One region of the Pelagibacterium mangrovi genome, then DNA from elsewhere that is predicted to be linked to it. Evidence: riboswitches for the same ligand, from Rfam matches in the RefSeq annotation. Region 1 holds a riboswitch; the other holds the start of a gene.
What was found. Region 1 has a riboswitch for thiamine pyrophosphate ahead of V4T21_RS07995 (YkoF family thiamine/hydroxymethylpyrimidine-binding protein). Riboswitches for the same ligand answer to the same signal wherever they lie in the genome.
Positions count from the first base shown of each region.

Region 2: it holds a riboswitch for thiamine pyrophosphate, as region 1 does, so the genes downstream of both, V4T21_RS17905 (ABC transporter permease) here and V4T21_RS07995 (YkoF family thiamine/hydroxymethylpyrimidine-binding protein) in region 1, are expected to answer to the same signal.

Region 1 is NZ_JBAFXA010000004.1:76,196-91,141, forward strand. It holds gene V4T21_RS07960 (outer membrane protein assembly factor BamB family protein) at 1-212, shown strand, start outside; gene V4T21_RS07965 (transporter substrate-binding domain-containing protein) at 324-1,196, shown strand; gene V4T21_RS07970 (helix-turn-helix transcriptional regulator) at 1,200-1,418, opposite strand; gene V4T21_RS07975 (hypothetical protein) at 1,422-1,865, opposite strand; gene V4T21_RS07980 (TIGR03862 family flavoprotein) at 1,933-3,120, opposite strand; gene V4T21_RS07985 (aminopeptidase) at 3,213-4,466, shown strand; gene V4T21_RS07990 (Spy/CpxP family protein refolding chaperone) at 4,678-5,256, shown strand; gene V4T21_RS07995 (YkoF family thiamine/hydroxymethylpyrimidine-binding protein) at 5,297-5,914, opposite strand; TPP riboswitch at 5,905-6,016, opposite strand; gene V4T21_RS08000 (DUF1176 domain-containing protein) at 6,116-6,718, shown strand; gene V4T21_RS08005 (DUF1801 domain-containing protein) at 6,730-7,158, shown strand; gene V4T21_RS08010 (AMP nucleosidase) at 7,432-8,910, shown strand; gene V4T21_RS08015 (NADP-dependent malic enzyme) at 9,026-11,308, opposite strand; gene V4T21_RS08020 (EAL domain-containing protein) at 11,486-13,051, opposite strand; gene aspS (aspartate--tRNA ligase) at 13,170-14,946, opposite strand, start outside.
Region 2 is NZ_JBAFXA010000011.1:61,675-76,620, reverse strand. It holds gene V4T21_RS17955 (fumarylacetoacetate hydrolase family protein) at 1-815, opposite strand, end outside; gene V4T21_RS17950 (DUF6282 family protein) at 856-1,791, opposite strand; gene V4T21_RS17945 (fumarate hydratase C-terminal domain-containing protein) at 1,893-2,504, opposite strand; gene V4T21_RS17940 (fumarate hydratase) at 2,497-3,366, opposite strand; gene V4T21_RS17935 (Ldh family oxidoreductase) at 3,373-4,431, opposite strand; gene V4T21_RS17930 (Bug family tripartite tricarboxylate transporter substrate binding protein) at 4,487-5,458, opposite strand; gene V4T21_RS17925 (CaiB/BaiF CoA transferase family protein) at 5,481-6,683, opposite strand; gene V4T21_RS17920 (tripartite tricarboxylate transporter permease) at 6,687-8,189, opposite strand; gene V4T21_RS17915 (tripartite tricarboxylate transporter TctB family protein) at 8,199-8,663, opposite strand; gene V4T21_RS17910 (mandelate racemase/muconate lactonizing enzyme family protein) at 8,865-10,004, shown strand; TPP riboswitch at 10,268-10,380, shown strand; gene V4T21_RS17905 (ABC transporter permease) at 10,446-11,243, shown strand; gene V4T21_RS17900 (ABC transporter ATP-binding protein) at 11,240-11,986, shown strand; gene V4T21_RS17895 (ABC transporter substrate-binding protein) at 11,983-12,990, shown strand; gene V4T21_RS17890 (LLM class flavin-dependent oxidoreductase) at 12,987-14,243, shown strand; gene V4T21_RS17885 (hypothetical protein) at 14,375-14,946, opposite strand, start outside.

The DNA.
Region 1 (14,946 bases):
TGAACGACGAGACCGGTGAAGTGCTCTGGCAGCAGCGTCTGGCCGCACCGATCGGTGGTTCGCCCGTGACCTATGAGGTCGACGGCGTCCAGTATCTGGTCGTTGCATCGGGTCAGTCCAACCAGACTCACGCGACCTTGACCCCCGGCCTGGCTTCGCCGCGCATGGGTGGCAACTCGATCCACGTGTATCGCCTGCCCGACCAGGAATAATTTCCAGGTCCCAAGTCAACGGCGCCCCGGGAAACTTCCCGGGGCGTTCTTTCTTCCCCGCCGGCTCGCCAAAGGCGATCGGCCAGTCACCAATAAGAGTGAGTTCGTCCCATGCCCTTGCCCCACGCCGCCTTCTTGTCACGCGCAGCGAAATCGGCCGCCGTCGTTCTCCTGGCCGCGTTTTCGGCTTCGGGCGCGTCCGCGCAGATCACCGACAGGGTCGATTCCTCCTTGCTCGAATCCTGGCGCCTGAGCACGGGCAACCTCATTCGCTTCTGCCAGTACGAAAGCTCCCCCACCTTCGAATTCGATCAGGCCGTCGGCCAGGCCATCGCCGACAGCCTTCTGGTCAGCGCCGAATTCACCCCCCTGGGCGACGCCTATGGCATCGGCGGCGAATACGCCATCGAGGACCTGTTCGTCTCGCTCACCAATGATTGCGACATCATGTTGGGCATGGGTCTGGCGGCTGGCCTCTATCCCGTCGAATTCACGACAACGCGCGCCTATGTCGGCCTGCCCTACGTCCTTGCCGTCGCCGACCCCGAATTCGAGGCCCTGACCGACATTCCCGGCGACCGGCGCATCGGCGCGCTCGTCGGCTCCTACGGATTTTCCGCCGTGATGCGCTACCGGGCCACCCTGCCCGAGAACCAACGCTGGCAGCCGCTCCCCTATGGCGATACCGATCTCATGATGACCCGCCTGTTCGACGAAACCATAGCCGGCATGGTGGTTTACGGCCCGAGCCTGGTCGAATACCTGAACGAAAACACCATCGAAGGCGAGATTTTCGTCCATCCTCTCGAAACGCAGATCGCCGCCAATGTGAACATCGGCGGCATCATGCTTGCCCGCAATTCCTACCTGCGCACCCTCGTCGACGAGGCGATCGGTTTCATGGCGGAAGATGGCACAATCGAAGCGTTGCTGGCCGAACATGGCTATGAAACGCTCGCGGCGGCGCCCGGCGGTTATCAGTAACCGCTAGCCCTCTTCCGCAAAGAAGAACACTTCATCAATCTGCTTCCCGAACGTTCTGGCGATGAGATAAGCCAGCTCCAGCGTCGGGGAATATTTGGCGTTCTCGATGGCGACGATCGTCTGCCGGGTCACCCCGACCTTCGCCGCCAAATCCTTTTGCGTCATCTCGTCGGCGTCGAACCGCAAACGCCGGATGGTGTTGGTGATCCTGATCTTGCTCACGCGCTAGCTCCGATACAGCGCCATGCGCGTGACGCTTCCGCCCAGATCGCCGAGCGCGAAGCCGGCGAGAATGACGTTGAGCCCGATGAGCGGCGACCAGCCGAGCGCGAGCAAGGCCAGCGCCCCGATGAACCCCGCCGAGGCGACGATCATCGTCACCCGCATCCCCTTGATGCTGATCGAGCGGTCCCGCTCGTCCACCGTCGTATCGGGGTCTTCATCCTGCGTCGCGATTGAAAACACGATGTTGAAGAGGATCGTCACGACGATCGATGCCACGACGCTCGCGGGGATGACCCACAACACCGTCCGGGCCCACACCGCCAGCCCCTCATTGCCGGCAAAGGCCCCATCGCCATACATCGACATGATGAGCCAGGCAAAAAACGCCACGACGCAAAGATTTACGACGATGGCCGCAACCGTATTCCGTTCTTCGTAAGACATTTTGAAAGCTCGAACCGTTTCGTTGATCCGAGCACATGGGTATGATTATTTTGACCACGAGTCAAATTTATTTTACACGACGCAAAAGCCCCTCGCCCGCCGCCCTGCCCGTCGCAAGGCATGCGGTGAGCAGATAGCCACCGGTCGGCGCTTCCCAATCGAGCATTTCCCCCGCCACGAAAATGCCCGGCAGCTTGGCGAGCATGAAATCCCGGTCGACCTCCCCCCACACCACCCCACCGGCCGAAGAAATCGCCTCCGCAATGGGGCGCGGTGCTTCGAGCGGTATCGCGAGCTGCTTGATCTTGCGCGCCAGCGCCTGCGTATCGCCGCGCTCGGTGTCCGTCGTCAATTCGCGCACCAGAGCCGCCTTCACCCCATCGAGCCCGGCCCCCTTACGCAAGCGATTTGAAAAGCTCGCCTTGGCCGGCTGGCGCCCCAGATCGCGCTCGAGCCGTTCGAGCGAGCGTCCGGGCGCCAGGTCGATCACGAATGCCGCCGACCCAACCTCCAGCCTGTCACGGAGCCCGGCGGAATGTGCATAAACGAGGCTGCCTTCGATGCCATGCCGCGAAATGACGAACTCGCCGGTTTGCTCCCCGGCCATCACCGCTTTGACGGGCTGTCCGGCAAAGCGTTCGATGAAATGGTCGCTCCAGTTGACCACAAACCCGCAATTGGCCGCCCGAAACCGTTCGACGGATATGCCCTTGGCCTCCAGCCACGGCACCCATGCAGCATCCGATCCCAACCGCGGCCAACTCGCCCCACCCAGCGCCAGAACCACGGCGTCGAAAGTTTCCCGCACCGGTCCCGTCGGCGTCTCGAAAACGAAGGCATCGCCATCGAAGCCCACCCATCTGTGGCGGGTCGAAATCCCGACGCCCTGCCCTTCGAGCCGCCGCAGCCAGCTCCTGAGCAAAGGAGAACCCTTCATCGATGTGGGAAACACCCGGCCCGAAGACCCCACGAACGTTTCAATGCCCAGGCCCGCCGCCCACGCCTGCACGGCCCGGTTGTCGAACCCCTCAAGCGCGGCGTCCAGCCGCTCCCTCGCCCTGCCGAAGCGCGGCAGAAAATCCGCCATCGGCTCTGCGTGGGTCAGGTTGAGCCCCGATTTCCCCGCCATGAGGAACTTGCGGGCCACCGTCGGCATGGCTTCATAAACGGTCACGCGATGACCCTGCGCCGAAATCGTCTCGGCGGCCATCAAGCCCGCGGGTCCGCCCCCAATGATCCCGATGTGTTTGTCCATGGCTGCCCAGAACACCCTTTCGCGCCCGCTGTCAAACCGATAGGCTTGCCCATCACCTTGAGTCATCTCTCAAAAACACAAAGAGACCCGTCATGTCCGACTCACGCTCCAACGCCCCCATCAACGAAGAAAAGCTCGACAAGCTCGCCCAGGTCGCCGTGCAGACCGGCCTGGGGCTCAAGGCGGGGCAAGACCTCCTCATCACGGCGCCGCTCTCCGCGCTTTCGCTGGTGCGCAAGATCACCGAGCACGCCTATAAGGCCGGTGCCGGCCTCGTCACCACGATTTATTCCGACGAGGAAACCACCCTCGCCCGCTACAAATACGGCAATGACGACGCTTTCGACCATGCCGCCGATTGGCTCTACGAAGGCATGGCCAAGGCGTTCGGGTCCAACACCGCCCGTCTGGCCATCGCCGGTGACAACCCCATGATGCTGTCCGAGCAGGACCCTGAAAAAGTCTCGCGCGCCCAGCGCGCCAATTCCCGGGCCTATAAGCCCGCCATCAAGAAAATCACCGGCTTCGAGACCAATTGGAACATCGTCGCTTTCCCCGGCTCCAAATGGGCCCAACTGGTCTTCCCCGATCTGGGCGAGGATGAAGCCGTCTCCAAACTTGCCGACGCGATCTTTGCCGCTTCGCGCGTCGATCAGGCCGATCCGGTCGAAGCCTGGCGGGCTCACAACGCCAATATCCATGCACGCCGCGACTGGCTGAACGAGATGAAGTTCAAGGATCTTCATTTCACGGCGCCCGGCACCGATCTCGTCGTCGGCCTTGCCGACGATCACGAATGGGCCGGCGGCGCGTCGCTCGCCAAGAACGGCATCACCTGCAACCCCAACATCCCCACCGAGGAGGTGTTCACGACACCCCATGCCCGCCGCGTCAACGGCCATGTGCGGTCCACCAAGCCCCTTTCGCACAACGGCACGGTCATCGAAAACATCGAAATGGTTTTCAAGGATGGCGTCGCCGTCGAAGTGCGCGCGTCCAAGGGCGAAGAGGTCTGGAACAAGGTGCTCGATACCGACGAAGGCGGCCGGCGCTTGGGCGAAGTGGCGCTCGTTCCCCACTCCTCGCCCATCTCGCAATCGGGCATCCTGTTCTACAACACGCTGTTCGACGAAAACGCCGCCTGCCACATCGCCATGGGCCAGTGCTACACCGAATGTTTCGTGGATGGCGACAAGCTCAGCGAAGATGAAGTCGCCGAAAAGGGCGGAAATTCCAGCCTCATCCACATCGACTGGATGATCGGGTCCGGCGACATGGACATCGACGGCATCACCCACGACGGCAAACGCGTCCCCGTCTTCCGCAAAGGCGAATGGGCCAATTGACACTCTTGGACCACTCCCCTGTCACCCCGGGATTTATTCCCGGGGTGACAGCAGCAGCCTATCCACAGCCAGCCAGGCGATTGGCATCCCAGTCCCCTACCTTACCATCCTGTCCAACATTTCATCGGCGGGACAGCATGAGGTGAGGTGAGCATCCCTAGTCTCCAATGCGTCGGCGCCCCTCGCGCCTTTCAGCAAAGGAGACAGACACATGAAAATCATCACCAAAACCGCCCTTGTGGCTTTGGCCGCCGCCTCGATCGGCGCAACGAGTTTCGCTCCGGCATTCGCGCAGCCGTTCGGCGGCGGTCACCATGCAATCCAGCGCGTTCCCGGCGGCGAGGCCAGGAGCTTCCGTCCCGGCCCCGATGCCTTCGGAGGGTTCGGCATGGGAGGCGGCCTGATCGGCATGTTCCTTATGGGCAACGCCGAAGTGGTCGATATCGCGGCCGTCCGGCTCACGCATCGGCTCGACCTCAGCGACGAGCAGCAGGAGCTTCTCGAAAACCTCCGCCTCGCCGCCCTCGATGCCCAAGGCCAAATCGCCGAAATTCGCGAGGAATTCTCGTCCTCGGACGAAGATGCGGCCACCGCATCGGATATCACCGCCCGCTACGCCGCGATGGTCGCCATGACCACAGCCCGCGCGGAAGCATTGGAAGCCATCCAGCCCAGCTTTGAGGCCTTCGTGGAAAGCCTCGACGACACCCAGCTCGAAACCCTGACACCCCAGCACCCCGGGCGCCCGCACGAGGGTGGTCCGCGCACCATGCCTGAAGCCGAGGGCTAAGCAGCACCCTGCCCGGCACGCCACGCCGGCGTGCCGGCAATCAGGCAGCGGCGTCCTTGGAGGGGCTGTTGGCCGACGCCGTAAGATCGATCGCCACATGGGCATTGGGGTCCCCAAAGCTCAGCCACGCCTGCGACAACGCCTCGAAGACCGGCCCAGCATCGCCGGCCAGCCGCGTGCAATAGTTCTTGGCGCGGTCGAAGACCGGAGACGCCTTGAGAAAATCGATGCAGCCGTAAATCTCGCCCATGTAGTCGGCCGGCCCCAGCGGATAGAGCGAGAACTGCACGGCAATTTTCCGTCCGGTCTGTTGGGCGTCCGCCACCGCTTGCGCCGCTCTTTGCTTGCGCTCCTCCAGCGCCAGATCGAAGGCGGAAGGCTCGGCGGGCTCGCAGATATCCATGTCCGGCTCGCCGGGGCAACCGCGCGAAATGGTGGCATGAAGCGCTACATGATGCCCGCTCGCCGCCGCCGCGACGAACATCTCGCGCATGGTCGGGAAAATCAGCTCGGGCGGCCCGACGACCAGCGTCGAAATATCGTCGGTCTCGATCCGCAGCCGGTCCCGGAACGGCTCGATCGCATCGATGGAAGAAAGGATGACGGGGACGAAATCGTCCGCCATGACGTAAAGGGAGATCTGTGCACCGCACTTCATTTTCGCCTCGCTCCGCTGGCATTATCCAGATCAGCTAAAGGGTTGGATGCTTGGGTTTCATCCTCTCAGCCCCGGCCATACGGGGCACCCCTGTCGATACTCACGACCTACCACGGGGCCCGCTCCCGAAACAATCGCCAATTTCCCTCTTTGACCCCGCGCCCGTTTGCCTGCACTCTTGGCGAACGGTTCTGGAGATTGATGATGCGAACTCTGGCTTGTCTGATCGTAGCGCTCGGCATCGTTCCCGGCGTCGCCCTGGCCCAGGGCGAAGACGCCGCCGAAAGCGAAGCCTATGAACTTTTCACCGCTGCCTTTACCGAATTCTGCGAGCTCGACAGCGGATCGGCCGCAGCCGACTACTATCCGCCCGAAAGCTGGGAGCTGAGCTGGGAAACGGATTATTCCGACGAGCCGGAAACCGCGACGCTCTATCGGTTCTTCTGCGGCGCCGGCGCCTATAACGTCAATCAGATGTACTACATCGAAACCGACTACGGCGGCCCGCAGCCTGTCTCCTTCGCCTCTCCCCATTTCGAAGTGGTCTATGAGAATGACGACTTCGAAGGCGCCGTGGTGGACATTCCGATCACCGGCTACGACAGCCAGTTGATCCTCACCAACTCCGAATTCGATCTCGACACCGGCACCATCACCAGCCACGGCCTCTGGCGCGGCATCGGCGATGCGTTTTCAGGCGGAACATGGCAATTGTCCGAAGGCCAATTCATCCTCAAGCGCTTCGAGGTCGACGCGCAGTACGACGGAGAAATCCGTCCCAAGACTCTGGTCCGCTTCGACTGAGGAGCCGGCCCATGTCCACCCCCAAGACCCGACCCAGCGAAAACAGCGTCGCCGAATTCATCGACGCCGTCGAGCCGGAACAGAAACGGAAAGATTGCTGGACGCTGGTCGAAATGATGCGCGAAATTACCGGTGCGGAGCCGGTGATGTGGGGCTCATCGATCGTGGGTTTCGACACCTACGTCAACACCCCGTTCAACACCACCAACCCACCGGCTAACTGGCCCATCACGGGTTTCTCGCCCCGCAAGGCCAATCTGACCCTCTACATAACGCCCGGCTTTTCCCGATATGGCGAGTTGATGGACAAGCTCGGCAAGCACACGACGGGAAAATCCTGCCTGTATATCAAGAAATTAGCGGATGTGGATCAAGTTGTTCTCAAGGAGCTTGTCTCCCAGTCGGTGGCCTATATGCGCGCCACCTACCCCGCGAAATGAAGAGACCGCAGCGCCGGGCGGACGGCTGCGGTCTCCCTATATGCCTCCGCCGCGCTGTTGAGGGCTTGGGGGACTACAGCGGAAGCTTTGTCCGCTAGTGCATGGGCTCGTTTGCCAGTCCAGCAGACACATTCAATATCGTGCGCCAATGCGGCGACAAAAGGCCCAATCACCGAACTGTGATATTTCCCAGGCTTAATCGCCGCCCATTGCACGCGCCGCCCGAAACTGGCATGCCTTGCGGTTAAACAAAAACAAGAACAGGACGCACCGATGAAACTGGTAACCCCGCCGCCCCTGCCGCTCAAATCCTTCTCGGACCCGCTCCGGGCCTGGGAATATGTCTGCGAAATCTACGATCGCAACACCAGCTTCATCCGCGATCACCTGCTCAACCTCACCAAGGGCAAAGTCCCGCCGGGCAAGGTGCGCGCGCACTATCCCAAGGTGCAGGTCCTCTCCACCAGCTTCCAGCAACAGGCCAGCTCCCGCCTCGCCTATGGCTTCCTGCATAGCCCCGGTCTCTATCAAACCACGATTACCCAGCCGACCCTGTTCCACAAATATCTGATCGAGAACTTCTCGCTGATCCTCAAGAACCACGGCGGAGAAATCGAGATCGGCGAGTCCGAAACCCCGATCCCGCTCCATTTCGCCGTCGATCCGAAAGAGCGCGTGGAAGGCGACGTGCTGCTCGATATCGGCGTGCCGCTTCGCGATATCTTCGATGTGCCCGACCTCGCTCATATGGACGACGAGATCGCCAATGGCACGTTCATCCCCCCGGCAGGCGGCCCCTATCCGCTGGCGGCCTTCACCGGCCCGCGCGTCGACTATTCGCTTCATCGCCTCAACCACTACATGGCGACGACGCCCGAGCACTTCCAGAACTTCGTGATCTTCACTAACTACCAGTTCTATATCGAGGAATTCACGCGCCTCGCCCACCAATGGATGAGCGAAGGCCACGAGTTTTACGAAAGCTTCGTGGAGCCCGGCAACGTCGTCACCATGAATTCGCGGCTGGGCGGAGGCACCACCGGCGTCGCGCCGGCGCGCCAATCACAGATGCCGGCCTACCACCTCAAGGCGTCCAATGGCCGTGGGATCACCATGATCAATATCGGCGTCGGCCCCTCCAACGCAAAGACAGCGACCGACCACGTCGCCGTCCTGCGCCCCCACGCGTGGCTGATGCTCGGCCACTGCGCCGGCCTGCGCAACTCGCAATCGCTGGGAGATTACGTGCTGGCCCACGGCTATGTGCGGGAAGACCACGTGCTCGACGACGACCTACCGGTGACGGTTCCCGTTCCCGCCCTTGCGGAAATCCAGGTCGCCCTGCAGGAAGCTGTCGAAGAGATCACCCATCTCGAAGGCCTCGAGGCCAAGGCGATCATGCGAACCGGCACCGTGTTCACCATCGACAACCGCAATTGGGAATTGCGCGACCAGAGCGAAATCACCAGACGCCTGTCCCAATCACGTGCCATCGCGCTGGATATGGAAAGCGCCACCATCGCCGCAAACGGCTTCCGCTTCCGCGTGCCCTACGGCACGCTGCTCTGCGTGTCGGACAAGCCGCTGCATGGCGAACTCAAGCTTCCGGGCATGGCGTCCGACTTCTACCGCACCCAGGTCAACCGCCATCTGCTGATCGGCCTCAAGGCCATGGAAATCCTGCGAAACCAGCCGGTCGAACGCCTGCATTCACGCAAGCTGCGATCCTTCGCCGAAACGGCCTTCCAATAAGAAAAGGGCGCCTCAGGAAGGTTTTCAGCAAAAGTGGATACCACTTTTGCGGTTCGAAAACCGACCAACGGACATCCGGACCGTTTCTCTGAACGGTCCGGCGTCCTTTTCATTTTCAGCCTTTGAGAGCGAGGCTTTCGTTCGCCGTAATTGCCGTCATGTTGACGATGCCCCGGCTGGTAACCGACGGCGCAAGGATATGCGCCGGGCTTTTCGTGCCCATCAGGATAGGCCCAACCGGAAGTGCGTTATTCATTTCCTTGAGTAAGGTCATGGAAAGGTTTGCACTTTCAAGATTGGGAAACACCAGAAGATTGGCTTCACCCTTGAGCGCGGTATCGGGGATATAACGCTCGCGCAGAGACTGGTTGAGCGCCAGATCGCCCTGCATTTCGCCTTCCACGATCAGGTCCGGCGCGACATCCTTGAGCTTGCGATAGGCCTCCTGCATCTTGTCGGAGGTCTCCCCTTCGCGCGAACCGAAATTCGAATAGCTCAAGAGCGCCGCCCGCGCCTCGATATTGAAGCGCCGCAGATGGTCGCGCGCCTGCAGCGTGATCGAGACGATCTCGTCGGCGGTCGGGTCGATGTTCACATAGGTGTCGGCCAGGAAGAACACGCCGCGCGGCATGATCAGCATCGAAAGGGCCGAGACGTCCGAAACGCCGTCGGAAGTCCCGATCACCGACTTGATGTCGCGAACATGCTTGATATAGCGCCCCTGCAGGCCGCAGATCAGCCCATCGGCTTCCCCGCGCTTGACCGCCAGCGCGCCGATCACCGTGGTGTTGGTGCGCACGATGGTCCGCGCCGTATCGGGGGTTACTCCGCTCCGCCCCACCAGCGAATGGAACAGAGAGACGTAGTCCTTGTAGCGCGGATCGTCTTCGGGGTTGATGATCTCGAAATCCTTGCCGGGCTCGAGCTGCAGCCCGAACCGTTCGATGCGCTGCTCGATGACGAACGGACGCCCGATCAGGATCGGCTGCGCAATCCCTTCTTCGAGAACCACCTGTGTCGCGCGCAAAACCCGCTCGTCCTCGCCATCGGCAAAGGCGATGCGCTGCCCCGCCCCCTTGGCTCGCTCGATCATGGGCTTCATCACCATGCCCGACCGGAAGACGAACCTGTTGAGGCTATCCTTGTAGGTTGCGAAATCGGTGATCGGCCGACGCGCCACACCGCTGTCCATGGCGGCCTTGGCGACGGCAGGCGCAATGCGCAAGATCAGCCGCTGGTCGAAGGGGTTGGGAATGAGGTAGTCCCGCCCGAAGGTCGAAGGCGCACCGGGCACGGCCTCAAGAACCGGCTCATGGGCCAGCTTGGCGATAGCGTGCGCCGCAGCCGCCTTCATTTCCTCGTTGATCGTGGTGGCCCCCACGTCGAGCGCGCCCCGGAAGATGAAGGGGAAGCACAGAACGTTGTTGACCTGGTTGGCGTAGTCCGACCGGCCCGTGCAGATCATCGCATCGGGACGCTCTTCCCGCGCGATTTCGGGCATGATTTCAGGCACGGGATTGGACAGTGCCAGGATCAGCGGGTCGGGTGCCATATCCTTGAGCATTTCACGCTTGAGCGCGCCTGCCGCCGAAAGACCCAGGAAGATATCCGCACCTTCCATCACTTCGGCCAGCGAAGTCTTGTCGCTGTCCTGCGCAAAGGCACCGCGCCAGCGATCGACCGAATTGTCGCGGCGCGTCGTCACCAGCCCTTCGCGATCTGCCACCCAGATGTTCTCACGCTTGGCACCGACCGCGATCAGCATGTTGAGGCAGGCGATCGCCGCAGCGCCGGCGCCCGAGGTGCAGATCTTGACCTTGGAAATGTCCTTGCCGGCGATCTGCAGGCCATTGAGCACCGCTGCGGCAACGATGATCGCGGTGCCGTGCTGGTCGTCGTGAAATACGGGAATCGGCATGCGCTCGCGCAGCGCTTCCTCGATTTCGAAGCAGTCGGGCGCCTTGATGTCTTCGAGATTGATCCCCCCGAAGCTGGGCCACATCGGCGCGACGGTCTCGATGAATTTCTTGGGGTCCTGCTCGTCGATTTCGATATCGATGGAGTCGATACCGGCGAATTTCTTGAACAGAACCGCCTTGCCTTCCATCACCGGCTTGGAGGCCAGCGCGCCGATATTGCCAAGCCCGAGAACGGCCGTGCCGTTTGAAATCACAGCGACCAGATTGGCCCTGGAGGTATAAATCGCTGCGGTCTCAGGGTCCTCGACGATTTCCTCGCACGGCGCCGCAACCCCCGGAGAATATGCCAGGGCCAGGTCGCGCTGATTGGCGAGCGGCTTGGTCGCCGTGATCTCGATTTTGCCGGGCTTGGGATGCTGGTGGAAATGCAGGGCGGCTTCCTTGAGCGCCTTCTGCGGATCGCGCGGTTCGTCGGTCATGCCGTCTCCTCGGACTTGGGCGTTTCCAGCAAAAGTGGGTCACTTTTGCGGTTCGGAAGCGCGACCAAAAAATGACTGGAGAATCTTGGCGTTTCCTCGAAATACCAAGATTCTCGGCGGCAGATACCTGCCATCAATCGGCGGAAAAGGAAAGGCATGGCGGCCCATTTCTTGGGTCTAGGCAGCCTTCAAGCCAGGAGCGAGGTTGCTTTGGTGCCCACCGGGCCGGAGTGCGTTGGCGAGAACCAGGAATGCGGAGAGCTTCATGGGCGGCGCGAACAGATATCCTTGCGCGTAAATGACGTTCTTGGCGCGCAGATAGAGGGCCTGTTCCTGCGTCTCTACGCCCTCGGCAACCACGTCGATATCGAGTTCCCGCGCCATAGCGATCAACCCATCAATCACCGGCACCGGCGTATCGACGTCCTTGATCATCTCAACGAAAATCTTGTCGATTTTGATGATATCGATGCCCAGGGTTTCGAGATACGCGAGATTGGAGTGCCCCGTGCCCGCGTCGTCCATCGCGATCCGCACGCCCAGCTTGTGCATTGCCGACATCACGCGATTGGCGGCGCTCCTGTCGTCGAGCGGACGGCGTTCGGTAATCTCGAAGACGAGCTGCCGATACGATATCCCGCTGCCTTCGAAGATCGATTGAATGTCGTCGACGATCGACCCGTCGCGGAAATGACCCACGAACAGATTGATGGAAATCTTGAAATCCGGAACGCTGCGGCAGATGTCCTCGAGGTCGTAGCGGACCTGTTCCATCAAGCTCAGCGTCATGGGGATGGCAAGTCCCGACATTTCCGCATAGTCGATAAACGCACCTGGCGGAATGACTTCCCCGTTTTTCTTTATCCAGCGGATCAGGACTTCGCACCCTGTCAGCTTGCCTGTCTTGAGGTTGATGACGGGCTGGTAATAGGGCTTCATGTCGCCGGCGACGATCGCCCGTTCGAGATCAAAAGCGACGATATCGGCCTTGCGCGCGTACTGGATGGCGAGCACCAGAATAAGCACGCCCAGAAAACAGGCGGCGATCGTAAAGCCTATGTCGAGTTGGGAATAATCGGAGCGGACCTGGGAAAATTGCACCGCAGCCTCAGCCTTGAGCGGAATTTCTCCAGCAAACGATCGGGCGAAGAGATAATCGCTCCCCTCGGTTTCCCGGTCCACGGTCTGGTCGCCACGCAGCAATATCGAGGTGCCGCTCGTCAGCGCCACCCGAAGGTAGCTGATGTCGGCAATCAGGCGCACCGCATCACGCAGCAACATCGGCGATGCGATGACAAGAACGGAAACAGCGCGCTCGCGCCCGAACCCCTGCGTGATCTTGAGAAGCGGCGTATCGCTGCCTTCGATCGTCACGACGCTAAGCGTCTCGGTAAAACCGGGAATCGCGAGATTCTCCGAAAGCACGCGATATTGCACCGTGTGATCGAACCCCGAGCAATATTGAACGCCGTCATTGTTTTCGACGATCACCTGACGCAAAAACGGATTGGCGCCCAGTTCCCTGTCGACATTGCCAAGAAAGGTCGCGGCACACAACGAAGGGCTGTTCGCCAGAATGCGCCGCAGGGCCTGCACGCCCTCGTGCACCGTCACCTGCGCGTCATGCGTGATCGCATCGACGACCGACTGTAGCTCGCGCGTCTCGCGCGCCTTGACGTATCCATCGAGCACATGATCGACCGCCACCACTGGCAGGAATGCCAGCAGCGCGACGATAAGCAACACTATCTGCGAAAAACGCGACCGCAACGATCTGCCCGCTCGTACCGAACCCCAAGGACCGACACTAGCGGGCAGGTTTTAACCGCGCATTAAGCCAACGACGTCCGGCAGGACGCGATCAGTTGGCTTTTTTCTCGGCCGGCAGGTTGAGCCGCAGATGCAATTCGCGCAATTGCCGTGCCGAAGCCTCGCTCGGCGCCCCCATCAGCAGGTCTTCCGCCTGCTGGTTCATCGGGAACAGCGTGATCTCGCGCAGGTTTTGCACCCCACACAGCAGCATCACGATCCGGTCGACGCCAGCAGCCATGCCACCGTGTGGCGGCGCGCCATACTGGAACGCCCGATAGAGGCCGCCGAAGCGATCTTCCACATCCTGACGCGACAGCCCGACCTTTTCGAACGCCGCAATCATGGTTTCGGGCTCCTGGTTACGGATCGAGCCCGAAGCGATCTCATATCCGTTGCAGACCGCGTCGTACTGATAGGCCTTGATGGTCAACGGATCTTCGCCATCCAGCGCTTCGCGCCCGCCCTGCGGCATGGAGAACGGGTTGTGGGCGAAATCGAGCTTCTTTTCGTCCTCGTTCCACTCGTAGAATGGGAAATCGACGATCCAGCACAAAGCGAAGCTGTCGAGATCGATCAGTTCGAGATCGGTGCCGACCTTGGTGCGCGCCGCTCCGGCGAATGCATGGAACTTGGCGGGCACGCCGCAGACGAAGAAAACCGCATCGCCGTCATTGAGCCCGAGCTGGCTCCGGATCGCGTCCGTGCGCTCTTCGCCGATATTCTTGGCGATCGGCCCCGATCCCGCGCCATCCTTGAAGAAGATATAGCCCAGGCCCGGCTGGCCTTCGCCCTGCGCCCAGGCGTTCATGCGGTCGCAGAACGCCCGGCTGCCACCGGTCGGCGCCGGAATGGCCCAGACTTCGACCTTGGGATCGCCAGCAATCTGGTTGGCGAACACCTTGAACCCGGAATCGCGGAAATGCTCGGTGACGTTTTCCATCTCGATAGGATTGCGCAGGTCGGGCTTGTCCGAACCATATTTGCGGATCGCCACGTCATAGGGAATGCGCGGGAATTCCTGCGTAACGGCCTTGCCGTCGGCAAACTCCTCGAACACGCCGCGGATCACCGGTTCCATAGTCTCCCAGACCTCTTCCTGGGTGACGAAGCTCATTTCCACGTCGAGCTGGTAGAATTCGCCCGGCAGGCGATCGGCGCGGGGATCTTCGTCGCGGAAGCACGGCGCGATCTGGAAATAACGGTCGAACCCGGCCACCATCAAAAGCTGCTTATACTGCTGGGGCGCCTGCGGCAGCGCGAAGAACTTGCCCGGATGGATGCGACTGGGCACCAGGAAGTCGCGCGCGCCTTCGGGCGAGGATGCAGTAAGGATCGGCGTCGAATATTCCCCGAACCCGATCTCGCCCATGCGGCGGCGCATCGAGGAGATAATCTGAGTCCGCTTGACGATGTTGGCGTGCAGCGTTTCGCGCCGCAGATCGAGGAAGCGATAGCGCAGCCGCGTATCCTCGGGATAATCGGGCTCCCCGAACACCGGCAGCGGCAGCTCGGCGGACTTGCCGAGCACTTCGATCTCGCGGATGAACACTTCGACTTCGCCGGTCGGCAGCGTCTTGTTGGTCGTTTCGGGCGTACGGGCCTTGACCTCGCCATCGATGCGAACGACCCATTCGGCGCGCACCGCCTCCGCGTCCTTGAACGCCGGGGAATCCGGATCGATCACGCACTGGGTCAGGCCGTAGTGGTCACGCAGGTCGATGAACAACAGCCCACCATGATCGCGGATACGATGCACCCATCCCGACAGGCGTGCGGTCGAGCCGACATCTGCCTTCGTGAGCTGGGCGCAGGTATGCGAACGATAG
Region 2 (14,946 bases), on a different contig from region 1:
GCGTCGGCGACCACCTGCTCAACAGTGAACATGTAGTTGGACGTGTTGTCCTGGGCGAAGGGCTTGCCGTCGAAATAGCCGCGCACATCGAGCGTATTGGGATCGGCGATCTCATCTGCGGTCGTGATCCACGGGCCCATCGGGCCGAAGGTGTCGGTGGCCTTGGAGCGGGTGTGGTAGACGAAATAGATGTCGTTGTCGTCCTCGCCATGGCGGTTGCGCCAGGCGAAGTGGTGCGGGCGGGTCAATTCGGGCGCGCGCGTCGTGGCGATCGAATCGTAGCCGAACTTGATGCCGTGCGAGGTAATGTCGTTGGCGATGGTGTAGCCGAAGATCACCTCGCGGGCCCGTTCGACCGGCACGTCCTTGGCGCGCTGGCCAATGATGGCGGCGAGCTCGAGTTCGGGGATGGTTTCCCCGTAATGGTCCTTCATGACGATGGGGTGATTGTGCCCGGTCAGGCACGACGGCGCCTTGAGGAAGTAGTTGGGCACCGTGGGGCTCTTGTGCGCCTCCTTGCGGATGCCGCGATTGTTCATGGCGACGCCGATGAACTTGCTCGGGCGGGGCTGGGGCGGGCGGAAATCGATGGCGCCCAGCGCGATCACCCCCACCCCGTTGGCCACCGCGTTTCCGACCGCTTCGCGCACCCTGGCCATCTCGGCTTCGCCGGCCTCGATCAGGGCGTTGAGGCTCGCGGGGGCCGCACCGAGGCCCTGGGCCGCATAGGCCTCGGTCAAGGTGACGGCGCCATCGTTTCCGACGCAAGCGATCAGCGTGTCGGCGCCCGCGATAAGGGCTGTTCCCAGTTTCATCGTCTCAAACTCACTCTTTGGAAATTGATTGCGGGCACCGTCAATCTTCGAGACCGACGAGCCTTGCGGGATTGTCGCGCACCATCCGGCCCACCTCCTCGTCGGAGAACCCGAGAGCGAGCAACAGGGCGATGATCTGGCGCATGCCTTCGACCGGCGAGGGATTGTCGATCTGGCCCAGGTCCGAGCCCATCGAGGAATTGGCGACGCCGGCGGCCTCCACCTGGGCCTTGAGTTCTTCGGGGGGAAAGACGTTGAAGCGCGAGTCGATGAAAAGACAGGCGGACTGCTCGATCATCGCCCCCAGCTGCGCCAGTTCGGCGACGTCCTCATAGGTGCAGTGCAGGCCATAGGCGGGGTGATTGACCAGCAGCCTCTTGACCCCGCGCCGCTTGGCTTCCTCGAACAGCGGCCAGACCTCGGCGATGTGCAGGTGTCCCGAGGAGAGGATGACATCGTGCTCGGCGATGATGTCGAGGATCTGCTTGACCACGTCGAGCAGTTCGCCGTTCTGGTCGATGACGGTGATGCCGTATGGCTTGCGCAACTGGACGTTGGAGGCCAGCCGCGCGTTCCGGTGCGTGTTGCGGATATGGTTGGCCGCGTGTGCGGTGGGCATATAGACGAGCCTGGCGCCGATCTTGACGTTGAAATCGACGGCATAGGGGTTCAGCCCCCCGACGGCGTTGTTGAGCACGACCGAGCCGAACATGTGCACGCCGGTATCCCCGGACACCCGTTCGAGCAGCTCCATCATGGGAGACACCGAATAATGGTGATCCTTGAACAATACGCCGCGCATTCCGGACGCCGCGGCCGCTTCCACCTGTTGGAGATGGTCGAGCTGGCGCGGCATTGTCGAGGGCCCCGAATGCACGTGGAGATCGACCGCCCCTTGCATAAGGGCATCGACGCGCGCACCCTCGATGGTATCGATGAGGGCACGGGCCTCATTACGCCATTGTTTTTTCGCCATTTTCTGTAGTCGCTTTGAGTTTCCTATGAGGCGACGCTAGGGGAAAGCCCCTCGGACTTCAAAACGCCCGGCGGCGCTTTTCGCCAGCCGGAATGGCGGGCCTATGTGCCGCGTTCGGCGTTGAGGGCGCGCATGATCGAAGGAAGGCGTGCATGGGCCGCCTCGGCCAATTGGGCGTAGATCGAATTGCCGTGGGCATCGATGGCAACCGTGAGAGGTCCGAACATGTCGAGCCGCAGGCGATTGAGCCGAAACTGGGCGATCAGATCGTCCCAACCGGTCTCGACGACTTCCCGCACCCCCTCGGTGAGCAGCGGAGCCGCGCCGCCGGTGATCGAAAAATAGACGCACCCCGCCTCACCCATAGCGGCAATGCTTTGAGCATCGAGCCCGCCCTTGCCCGCCAAGGCAGTGAGGCCGAAATGGCGAACGATACGCGGAATGAAGGCGTTGAAGCGCGTGCTGGTGGTGGGATTGACGTAGAGTGGCTTTAAAGTTCCATTTTCATCACGGCTCATGCAGCCGAGATGAAAGAGCGTGCCACCCAGTGCAATCGGGGGGTCGATTTCCCGTTCGATGCAATCGACAAGACGCTGGTGGGTGGGAAAGCCCGCCGTGACAACGGCCTCGCCGCGCAGGAAGACGGTGTCGCCCAGCTTGAGCGTCCGGGCGAGATCGGGTGTCAGGAGAAGGTCGAGGACGCGCTCACTCAAGGATTTCCACCTCGCCCAAGTTGGAAATCCGGGCGCGCGTCCGCCGGTTGATCCAGCAGTTGAAACACACGGCGACCGGCGTAAAACCGTGGCCCGAAGCGTAGTCGATATGAACGCCGAGCGCCGTGGTGTCCCCGCCCGTGCCCATGGGACCGAAGCCGGTGGCGTTGACGGCCCGGGTGAGTCGGTCTTCCATTGCCGCAAGAATGGGCTCGGGGTTTTTCGAGCCGAAGGGGCGCAAGGTCTGGAGCTTAGCCAGCTTTGCGGCGTGATCGAACGAGCCGCCAATGCCGACCCCGATAACGACCGGCGGACAGTGCTGCGAGCCGGCCCGGATCGAAACCTCGAGGATATAGCGCTCGATCTCTTCGAGCGTGGGATAGCTGAAAATCTCCAGCGCCGCCCAGCGCCCCGAGCCAAGCGCCTTGGGCGAGCAGGTGATATCGATATGATCGGCCGCCGAAACCAGATCCCAGCTCACATGCGGCATGTCCTTGCCGCGATAGCTGCGCTCGCCGGTGAGCGGATTGGTGACGAATTTGAGGATGGGCGGTTCGATGGTTTCGACGAGTTCGTCGAACGCGTCCGATATGGCCAGCTTCAGATCGCCACCGAACTGGACGCCCGTTCCGATCTTGACAAAATAGACCGGAAAGCCGGCATCCGAGCACACGAACGTCGAGCGTTCCTCGGCGCGCGCGGCGCTGGCAAACATGAATTTGAGCGTGGTTCGCGCCGCTTGTGAACTTTCGGTTCGCATGGCGTCGGCCAGCGCGGCCTTGGAATTTTCGGGGATGCGCTTGAGCGAGCGCTCGTAGAGCATCCGCGCGGTTTGTTTCATGACCTCGTAGGTGATGGCCATTCCGGTTCAAACCCCAAGCGCTGGCGGGACGGGGACACCGAGCGCATGGGCCCGCATGGCCAGCGCCTGCGCCACGGACGGGGCGATTTCGACGATGCCGTTGCTGCCGGCAAGCGTTCGGGCGCTTCGCTCGCCGGGCGTGAACAGCCGGTCCACGCCCTCGGCCCGGCGCGAATTGTGGACACGCGCGACCGCCTCGCCGGCCTCATCGAGAAAGCCGGGAAGATCGCGGAAATGAGCGATATCGAGCACGATGAAGAGATAGGACGACGTCTGGGGCTTGGTGGTGTCGTCATCGAGCGCGCCCAGTCTGTCTCCCCAAGCCCCGCCGGAAAGAAGGCCCGCCATCAAATCGATGACGAAGGAGAGGGCAAAGCCCTTGGCGCCGGCCATCGGCAACAGCAGCCCGGCCATCGCCGCCTCGGCGTCGGTCGTCGGCCGGCCTTGCGCGTCGAGCGCCCATCCCTCGGGGATAGGCTGACCCAAGGCGCGGGCATGGCGAATGCGGCCATAGGTGCCGGCGCTCGTGGCCATATCGAGCACGATGGGTCCACCGGGCGCCGGAACGCCCATGGCAAGCGGGTTCGTGCCGACAAGGCGCTCGGCCCCGCCAGGGGCCGGCATCACCGGCTTGGCGTTGCCCATGGCCAGGGCGACGCATCCCGCCTGGGCGGCAATGCCGACATAGCGGCCCGCGACGCCCATGTGCTGGGCGCTCCGCACCGCGACGGCCGCGACGCCGTTGGCTTGCGCCGTCGCGATGGCGATGGAGATGGCTTCCTCGGCGGCGAGATGACCTTCCATGCCCTCGGCATCGAGAACCACGCTGCCGCCCGACCGGCTGACGATCCGGGGCTTTTCCGCCGTCGACATGGCGCCCGACATGAGACGGGCGAGATAATTTTCGGCCTGCAATACGCCGTGCGAGCCCCGGCCCGAAAGGTCCGCCTCGATCAGCGCATCGCCAACCCGGCCCGCAGCGGCCGGCGACAGACCCGCCGCCTCGAAGAGCGCCGCGACAAAGCCGCCCAGGACCTTGGACGGCACGGCAATCCTTGCTGACATGGTCGCCTCCCGGTCTCTCGGGCGCGGCGGCAAGCGCCGCGCCCGGAGGCTCTGATTACTGGGCCGTGATGCCGGCGGTTGCGATGACGTCGGCAAATTTCTCGTAATCGGCGGCGATCACCGCACCGAACTCATCGGGCGAACTCGCATCGATCGTCGTGCCGAGCTGGGCGAAGAACGTCTTGGCCTCATCGGTCGCAAGGTATTCGACGATCGCCTCGTTGAGAGCGGAAACGATCTCGGGCGGCGTGCCGGCCGGGGCCACGAACCCGTTCCAGGCGGTGAGCTCGTAGCCGGGAACCGCTTCGGCGACCGTGGGCACATCCGGCAGGATCTCCGAGCGCACGGCGCTGGTCGTGGCCAGCGGGATCAGCGCGCCGGATTCGATATGAGGAACGGCCGTGGTCAGCGTATCGAAGGCGAAGGGCACTTCGCCCGAAAGCAGTGCCCCCAGGAGATTGCCGCTACCGGCGTAGGGGATATGGACCGCCTCGCCATCGATGCTCTGGAGCAGCATTTCCATGGACAGATGCTGGCTATAGCCGATGCCGCCGCTGCCATAGTCGAACTGGCCCGGATTGGCTTTCACCTTCTCGATCCATTCGGGCAGCGTGGTCACCCCGAAAGAGGGGTTCACCAGCAAAAGGTTGGGGGCCGACGACACCATGGCGATCGGCGCGAAATCGGCGGCCGGATCATAGCCGACCCCGGGGTTCAAAGAGGGCAGGATGGAGAACGAAGAGAAGACGAACTGGATGGTATAGCCATCCGGTTCGGCGCCCTTGACGGTGGTTGCGGCCAGCGCGCCGCCGGCCCCCGGAAGGTTATCGACGACGAAGCTCTGTCCGAATTTGTTCGAGAGGGCTTCGGCGACGAGCCGGGAGACGGTATCGGCCGTGCCGCCGGGCGAGGACCCGACCACGACGCGCACCAAATCATTGGGATAACCGGCTTCCTGCGCATGGGCGCTGGCCGCCAGCCCGGTGAGGACGAGCGAGACCGATGTGATCACACTGAGCAGTTTCATTGGGGCTTCCTCCCTTACAGTATCAAATCGTGCCCGCATCGCGCAGCACGGATATTTCCTGATCCGAATAGCCGAGCTCTTGCAGCAGGGCTTCGGTGTGTTCGCCCATACGCGGTGGCGGCCGGTCCATGCGCGCCCCGCCATGAGCGAGCTTGAACGCCGCCTTGGGCACGGTCACCGCGCCGGGGATACCGGGCTGATCGACGAAGCGATGCAGGATGTCGCGGCTTTCAAGCTGGGGATGGGCGAGCGTTTCAGGCAGCGTCCAGACACGGGCGGCCGGAATGTGGTTTTCCTGAAACCAATCCTCCCACTCGCGTGCCGTCCTTGTCAGAAGGATGGGCAGCACGACCTTGCGCTCCTCTTGAGCACCGGCGCGACGGTCTTCATTGTTCGCCTTGATCAGTTCGGGATGGCCGAGCATGTGCCAGAACCGCCGCTGCTGGCGCATGTTGATCGCCGCGATCTGAATCTGGCCGTCGGCGGTGTCGTAGAGTCCCACCGTCGCAAATTCATGGTGGTTGCCGCCCGCCTTGGGTTCGCGGCCGGAACGCGAGTGATTGGTCAAATGCGCCCCGAGCAGCATGAGCGCGGTATCGAGCATGGAGAGATCGACATACTGGCCTTTCCCCGTGCGTTCGCGCTGCAAGAGGGCAGCCGCAAGGGCGAAGGCGCCCATCGTGCCCGTGGCATAATCGACGGCCGGGGTGCCCACCTTCATGGGCACCGTATCGGCGGTGCCGTTGACCATCATCAGGCCCGACACCGCCTGGATCACCTGATCGTAGCCGGTCTGGGTGCTGCGCGGCCCATCCTGGCCGAAGGCCGACATCGAGGCATAGATCAGGCGCGGATTGAGCGCGCGCAAATCCTCGTAGCCGAGGCCGAGCGCATTGAGGGCGCCGGGGCGGTAGTTCTCGACCAGAACGTCGGCGGTGGGAACGAGCCGGCGCAGCACCTCGCGTCCGGCCTCGGTCTTGAGGTCCAGCGTCAGGGACCGTTTGCCGCCGTTCTGTATGATGAAGTGCGTTCCGATCCGTTCGGCCGACAGCGCAGGATCGCTGCCGTCGATCCGGGTCTGGTCGGGCTCGTCGGGATGTTCGATTTTGATGACGTCGGCGCCGAACACGGCAAGTTGGTAGGTCGCAAACGGCGCGGCGAGGACGTGGGTGATATCGAGAACCCGGATGCCCTCGAAGGGGCGCATGGCGTTTGTATCGTCCATCGCTTATTCCTCGCTGAAGGCTTCTTCGCGCCGGCGGGCGATGGTGGGCGCCGCCAGGAGCAGCAGGGCTGCCGCCGCGACGATGAGGAACCCGAGGCTGATCGGCTCGGTGAGGAACACCGCGGGATCGCCGCGCGACATGAGCATCGAGCGGCGCAACTGTTCCTCCATCATCGGGCCGAGGATGAACCCCAGGGTCAGAGGTGCCGGTTCGCACCCGAGGCGCATGAAGGCGTAGCCGAGCAGCGCGAAAAACCCCAGTTCGTACATCGAGAACAGCGTACCGGACGCCGAATAGATGCCCACAGCGCTGAACGCCATGATGGCGACGACGAGCACCGGATAGGGCACCGTGAGGAACCGAACCCACAGCCCGATCAGGGGCAGGTTGAGCAGCACCAGCATCAGATTGCCGACCCACATCGAAACGATTAGGCCCCAGAACAGGTCCGGCTGCTTGACGATGATATCGGGACCGGGCTGGATGCCCTGGATGATCATGGCCCCGATCATCAGCGCCATGACGGCGTTGGAGGGCAGCCCGAGCGTAAGCATTGGGATGAAGGCGGTCTGCGCCCCGGCGTTGTTGGCACTTTCGGGCGCCGCAACGCCCTCGATGGCCCCCTCGCCCATCTGGGCACGGTTCCTCGAGACCTTCTTTTCCACGATATAGGCCGCGAACGAGGCCAGCATCGCCCCGCCGCCGGGAAGAATGCCCAAAGCCGAGCCGATGGCCGTGCCGCGCACCGTGGGCATGGCGATGCGCTTGAAATCGGCAAGCGATAGCCACAGCCCCTTGACCCTGGAGCTGAGGACTTCTCTCTTTTCCTCGCTTTGGAGATTGCGCAGGATTTCGGCGATGCCGAACAAGCCGATGGCGAGCGCGACGATGTCGACGCCGTCGGCAAGCTCGAGCCTGCCCATGTTGAGCCGGGCGGTGCCGGTATAGATATCGGTGCCGATGATCCCCAGGAGCAGGCCGAGCAGCACCATGGCGATGGCCTTGAGGACCGAACCGCGGGCCAGAACGACCGAGGCGATGAGGCCCAGGACCATCATCGAGAAATAGGAGGGGGGCCGAAACGCCATGGCCACCTGGGTGAGCGGCACCGCGAATAGCGCGATGATCAGGGTGGCGATGGTGCCGGCGAACAGCGAGGATAGCGCTGCGGTGGCGAGCGCGACACCGGCCCTGCCCTTGCGCGCCATCTGGTAGCCATCGAGCGTGGTGATGGCCGAGGAGGCCTCGCCGGGCAGGTTGAGCAGGATCGCCGTTGTCGATCCGCCGTACTGGGCACCGTAATAGATGCCGGCCAGCATGATCAGCGCCGAGTCGGGCGCCATGGAAAAGGTGATCGGGAGCAGGATGGCGATGGTCGCGAGGGGACCGACCCCGGGAAGGACGCCGACCAGCGTGCCGGCAAGCACGCCGACGAAACAAAAGAAGATGTTCTGGGCCGCGAAGGCGACCGAAAAGCCCAGGGCGAGGTGAGAAAAGACTTCCATGCGGACCTCCTAGCGCAGCCAGTCGCCGAGCAGGGGCAGGTCGAGCCCCAGGCCGACGCTGAAGATGCCGATGCAGAGCACGGTGACAGCCAGCGAAAGGATGACGGCCCGAATGGCGCTCATGCCCTTGACGGCCATGGACGAGCACAGGCACAGCACCAGAAGCGCGATGATCAGGCCCAGCGGCCGCATGGAAAGGCCGAACAGGGTCAGGCCGACCGGGAACAGGATCACCGCGCGCCAGGGGACGGTCGCAAGGTCGAGGGTCTCGTGCTCGGCGCGCCAGCCCTTGAGGGCGATCACCAGCCCGAGGGCGAAAAGGAGCCCTCCGACAAGCGCGGGGAAAAAGCCCGGCCCCATGCGGAACGCCGTGCCAAGGCTAAGCCCGAAGATCGAGGACGCGCCGAACCAGGCACCGAACGCTGCAAACAGCAGCCCCGCGACCAGGTCGGCATTGAGTTTGAGATTTTGCATTGGTTGAACAGGCCGTCTTCAGTCGAGGCATGACGCCGATTGGCTGCAACCATAGTCAGCGGCCCGGGCCGCGAAACGAAGGTCGAGGATCGTTTCGTCCAGCGAAATAGCGCCACAAGGCCGCACGGCCCCTTGCTGCGCGGGCCACAATGGGGTCCTGCCATCGGATTTCGCAACCTCTCCGGGGAGGGGACAATCATCATGAAGATTACCCGCACCACCTGCAATGCCTATCGGATGCCGCTGAAACAAACCTTTTCCTCGGCCCGAGTTACGATGACCCATCGCGAGCTTGTCGTTGCGGAAATCGAGACCGACACGGGGGAGACGGGCATCGGCTGGTGCACCACGGCCGGGGTCGGCGCCGCTGCGGTCCAGGCGCTGATCGCCGGCTATCTGGCGCCGATGCTGACCGGCATGGACCCGCGCAACACCGAACGAATCTGGCAGCGGCTGTGGATGGAATGCCATGCGGCGGGGCCGGCGGGCATCACGACGCTGGCTATTTCGGTCCTCGACATCGCCGCGTGGGACCTCAAGGCAAAGGCGGCCGGGGAACCGCTTTACCGGTTGCTCGGCGGCGCCTGGGACAGCGTCGAGGTCTATGCCAGTGCAATCAATCTCCATCTGTCGACCGAGGAACTGGTCGAGCAGGCGCGAGGGCAACGCGAAGAGGGATACACCGCCTTCAAGGTCAAGGTGGGTCGGCCGGGACTTTACGAGGATCGCGAGCGGTGCCTTGCGGTGCGCGAAGCGATCGGGGACGCGGCTACGCTGATGGTTGACGCGAACCAGAAATGGTCGGTGGGCGAGGCCATGCAGCGCGTGCCGCTTCTGGCCGACGCGGCGCCGCTTTTCATCGAGGAGCCGCTGCTATCGGATACGATCGAGGCCCATGGCAGGCTGCGCGCCGCCACGGGGATGTCGGTCGCAGTCGGCGAACAGCTCTGCAACCGATTCGAGTTCTGGAACTATGTCCATCAAGGCGCCGTGGACTTCTTGCAGCCCGATGTCTGGAAGGTCGGTGGGATCACCGAATTTCGCCGGATCGCTGCGCTCGGAGCGGCGAGCGGAATTCCCATTTCTCCGCACGGGGCAATGGAATTATCCGTGCATCTGGCGGCGGCATTGCCCAACGCGTTGCATGTGGAGAATATTTTCGGCCTCAATCTCTTTGATTTTGGAGCAACAGCTGAACCGATCTCAATCCGCGACGGACGGTGCGTTGCGGCGCCAACGCCCGGACATGGCGTGCGCTTCGATCATCAAGCGTTGAACGACCACGCGCTAATAGCGGGTGCAGCAATCGAGCGTGAACCGCTCTACAAATTTGGTCTTTAAACTCGATCAGTCCACGCAACGATGGTTCAGGATTACGACTGGGTGAGGTGGAGCCGGTCATAAACTAAATGCGGTGGCTCTGCCGTTCGGCGGCTTTTGGAATTTCGGAAGCATAGGCAAATATCCGGAATGTCGCGCCATGCAGACGATGCCCGGCGGCTTGGGGAAAACAGGCCCACATATGTCTCACTCACCACCGCGTGCCGCTACCGCCGTGGATCTCACATAGCTTCTTGCGCTCTTCCGATAATCGTCTATGGTCCCGCCATCCACAGGGGTGCTCCGTATGGTCGGGGCTGAGATGGGGGTGGCAAGCCTTCGGACCCTATAGCTGATCTGGGTAATACCAGCGGAGCGAGGCGGTTCATGTTTTCCGGTGCACAGATTTTCCTTTATCCGATGAGCGGTCACCTCAGCGCGCGCTGAGTGCTGGGGCCTGCCATGTCGAACGGTTCAGTCTCCAAGCGTGGCGTTGCGCGCCTATTTGCCCATGCCGGGCCAGCCGTGCTGTCGGTGTCGGTGCTGGTTTTGGCCTGGGAGACCTATGTGCGTTTCTGGGGCATTTCGCCCACCGCGCTCCCGGCGCCGTCGCGCGTTCTCGTCCAGGGGTTCGAACAACGTGAGGCGCTGGCCGGTCACACGCTGGCGACGCTCCAGGCAACATTGTTCGGCTTTTCGTCGTCGCTCTGCGCCGCATTTTTGTTCTCGTTGCTGGTGGATTTCTTTCGTCCGTTGCGGCGGGCCCTGTTTCCCGTGTTCATCATCACCCAGACGCTGCCGCTGGTCGCCATCGCCCCGCTGATCGTGCTCTGGTTCGGCTTCGGCCTTACGCCCAAGGTCGTGCTGGTTGCGCTGGTGACGTTCTTTCCCATGCTGGTTGCCCTTGTGCAGGGCTATGACTCGACCGATCGCGATATCGAAGCGCTCCTTGCTTCCATGGGTGCCTCGCGGCGCCGCATCTTCATTGCAGCACGGCTGCCTTCGGCATTGCCCTATTTCTTCGCGGGCCTGAGGATTTCCATCACCTATGCCATCGTCGGTGCGATCTTTGCCGAATATGCCGGCGCCGTGCGGGGCCTTGGCATCTACATCCTCAATGCCAAGAACAATTTCCGGCCCGACCTCGTTTTGTCCGCCGTGTTCGTCAGCGCCACGCTAACCCTCTGCCTTTTCGGAGCGACGGTGCTGGTGCAACGCGCTGCCATGCCTTGGACGCGGTTCGGCGAGGGTAAGCCATGAACAGGCCACGGCTTGAACTCAAAGCAGTGTCCAAACGCTTCGGCGACCTCGCCGTGCTCGCAGACATCAGCCTTTCTGTGCGCCCGGGCGAGTTCGTTTCCATCCTCGGTCCCTCCGGCGCTGGAAAGTCCACCATCCTGCAATTGCTCACCGGTGCACTCGTGCCCGATGGCGGGGAAATGCTCTGCGACGGCATTCTGCTCGATCCGGCCAGCCACCGCTTCGCCTTCATGCCGCAGCGCGATGCGCTGATGCCGTGGCGGCGTATCATCGATAACGCCGCTTTGGGCCTCGAGGTCCAGGGTATGAGTCGCAAGGCCGCCCGCGCCAATGTGCAGTCGCTCTTTGCCGAGTTCGGGCTGTCCGGCTTCGAGCGGCATTATCCGGCCCAGTTGTCGGGCGGCATGCGCCAGCGCGCCGCGCTGCTGCGCACCGTCGTGCAGCAAAGGCCCATGCTGTTGCTCGACGAACCCTTCGGTGCACTCGACGCGCTGACCCGGGCCAGGATGCAGCGCTGGCTTTCCGGCATGTGGACCCGTCACGGCTGGACGGTGCTGCTGATCACCCATGACGTGCGCGAGGCCGTTCTCCTTTCCGACCGTATCTATGTGCTTTCGCAGCGACCCGCGCGCATCCTGCGTCACTACGAGATTTCGCTGGCTCACCCGCGTCCCGCCGCCGGCGGCGCGCTATCAGCCTTCGAAGCCGACATTCTGCAAACCCTGCTCAATTTGGAGGAATGACCGTGCCGCATCTTCGTGCCGCGCTGGCCCTGTGCGCCACCCTGATCGCAACGCCCGTCTTGGCGCAGTTGACGCCAGTCAGCGTCGCGCTCGACTGGACGCCCAACACCAACCATATCGGCCTCTACGTCGCCGATACGAAGGGCTTTTATGAGGAGGCAGGCGTTGAGGTGCAAATCCTGCCCTATACCGATACGTCGGCGGCGACGCTGGTTGCCAACAATGTTGCCGATTTCGGTGTTCTGGGTTCCTTGGGTCTGTTCACGCAGCGCACGGCGGGGGCCGATCTCGTCGCCACCTACGCCCTTGTGCAGACGGAAACCGGACGATTGGTGTTCAATGCCGATCGCGAGGACATCCAGCGCCCCGCCGATCTCGATGGCAAATTCTATGCGGGGTTCGGCAGCGACTGGGAAACGGCGCTGATCGGCACCATCATCCGCCATGACGGTGGTTTGGCCGATTTCGAAACTGTAACCCTGGGCACATCGGCCTATGAAGCCCTTGCCAATGGTGCTGTCGATTTCACCCTCGAAGTCTATACCTGGGAAGGCGTCAAAGCCGAGCGCGACGGGCCGACCCAGCGAGCCTTTCGCTATGCCGATTACGGCGTGCCCGATCAGCACACCAATTTTCTTGGTGCCACTAGCGCCTACCTTGCCGAGCACCCCGACACGGCGGAAGCCTTCATTTCAGCCAGCCGTCGCGGCTATGCCTACGCCGTGGAGCACCCGGAGGAAGCAACCGACATCCTTGTCGCCGCCAATGCCGATACCTTACTCGACCGAGACTTTGTTCGCGCCTCGCTCCAGTCCCTGATCGACGGCAACTATCTGGTTGGAGAGGACGGCACCGTCGGCACCATCGACGCCGCCAAAATGGAGGCCATGGGGAGTTTCCTGTTCGAGGCAGGCCTTCTCAAGGATGGCGATGGCGCGCCGGTCGGCGAAAAGCCTGATTTTTCGGAATACTACTCCAACGACTATCTCGGCATCCAGCCATGAGCGAACGTCGTATGGGGCTCAATGCCGTCATCTTCGGGCTCGGCAGCCACGAGGCCGGTTGGCGCATGCCCGAAAGCGATCCGCTGGCTTCGACCGACATCGATTACTGGATCGATATCGCCAAAAGAGCGGAAGCCGGCGGCTTCGACGCGCTTTTTCTCGGCGACGTCCTGGCGCTGCAGCAGGGTGCCGACCGGCATCTTTCCGACGCGATGGATCCGATCGTCATTCTTTCGGCCCTTGCCGCGGTGACAAAACGGATCGGGCTCATCGGCACGGCTTCTACCAGCTTCGACCATCCCTACCATCTGGCGAGGCGCTTCGCCTCGCTCGATCACATCAGTGGGGGGCGGGCAGGGTGGAATGTCGTCACATCGTCGAACGCACTCGAAGCGCAAAATTTCGGGTTCGAGACCATGCCCGAGCATGACCAGCGCTATGCCAGAGCTGCCGATGTGGTCGAAGCGGCACTGGCGCTGTGGGATTCCTGGGATGGTGATGCCCGGATTGTCGACAAACAAAGTGGACGATATCTCGATCCCGCCAAAGTACGGGTGGTCGATCATCGCGGCCCCTTCGTAAGCACAAGAGGGCCGCTGAACGTGCCGCGCTCGCCAAAAGGGCGGCCGCTCCTTGCCCAGGCGGGGGCCTCGGAAGCTGGCAGGGATTTCGCGGCCCGCTATGCCGATCTTGTGTTCACCGTACAGTCGAGCCTGCCTGAAGCGAAGGAGTTCTATACGGACATGAAGGCGCGGGCCGCCCGCCTGGGCCGGTCGCCGGAGAGTGTCCGCATCTATCCCGGTATCGTGCCGATCGCCGCAGCCACTCAGGACGAGGCGAAAGCACGTCTGGCGCAGATGAACAGCTTCATGGTCACCGAGCACGTGCGGGCCAAACTCTCCGAGTTCCTTGGCGCCGATCTCTCCAACGCCGACCTGGAAGGACCCTTGCCCGCTGGCGTGGGAACGGGCACTCTCAATCAGTCCAGCCAAAGCCGCGTTGCAGTGCTTGTCGGCATCGCCCGGCGAGATCAGTTGACCTTACGCCAGCTCCTCATGCGCCTCGCCAGCGGCCGCGGCCATCTGCTTGCCGTGGACACAGGACCAGCAATCGCCGCCACCATGCAGGAATGGTTCGAAGCCGGAGCCGCTGACGGCTTCAACGTCATGGCGCCGATTATGCCGCACGATCTACAGAACTTCATCGAATTCGTCATGCCGCACCTAGCACTATCCGTTAGCAACAAGCCGTAGAGCAAAGCTTTCAATGCCCGCTTTTGGGAAGACAATCGATGTCCTCTAGCGACCGGGATGAGGGCGCAAAGCCGACGCTTCTTAGGTACATGACACTGCTGTAGTTTCTGCCGGTTATACGCAAACTCCCACTACAATTTTGGCCGCCGTTTCGCTCCTCGATGAGCCACCCGCTCCTCTACCAAATCCACCATCCGGGGTGTCGGCTTGATGGATTTGTCGATCTTCCAGGCGGACCGACGCGGCGCATAATACTTTCTGGCGGTGTCGATGGAATTGTGGCCGGCAAAGGCCGCGACCTCTTCCGCCGAGCCGGTCGCTTTGATATTGGCAATCGCCTGGTGCCGTGTGGTGTACAGGGAGAACGGCTCCACCCCGATATGGCGGCAGACCCGCCGCAGCCGGCCACCGAGCCGATCGATCAGGGCATGCAGTTCGTTTTCGGCAGCGGCATTGATGTCTTCGATAAGTTGCACCAAGCTTTCGACTTGGCCGCTTGAGGCATCATCAAGTTCAAACTCGCGGAATTCGGCAAGCGCACGCCCATTGGTGGCCTTGGCAGACCTGACCACGAGCATGGATTCTGTCAGGGTGGCGCCGTGATACTCGCACGGCCGCAGTCCCAAACCCATATTGCTGACCAGCAGCCGGAGCAGCAATTTGTCTTCACCGCGGTTGCGCTTGGCCAAAGCCCGGCACACCG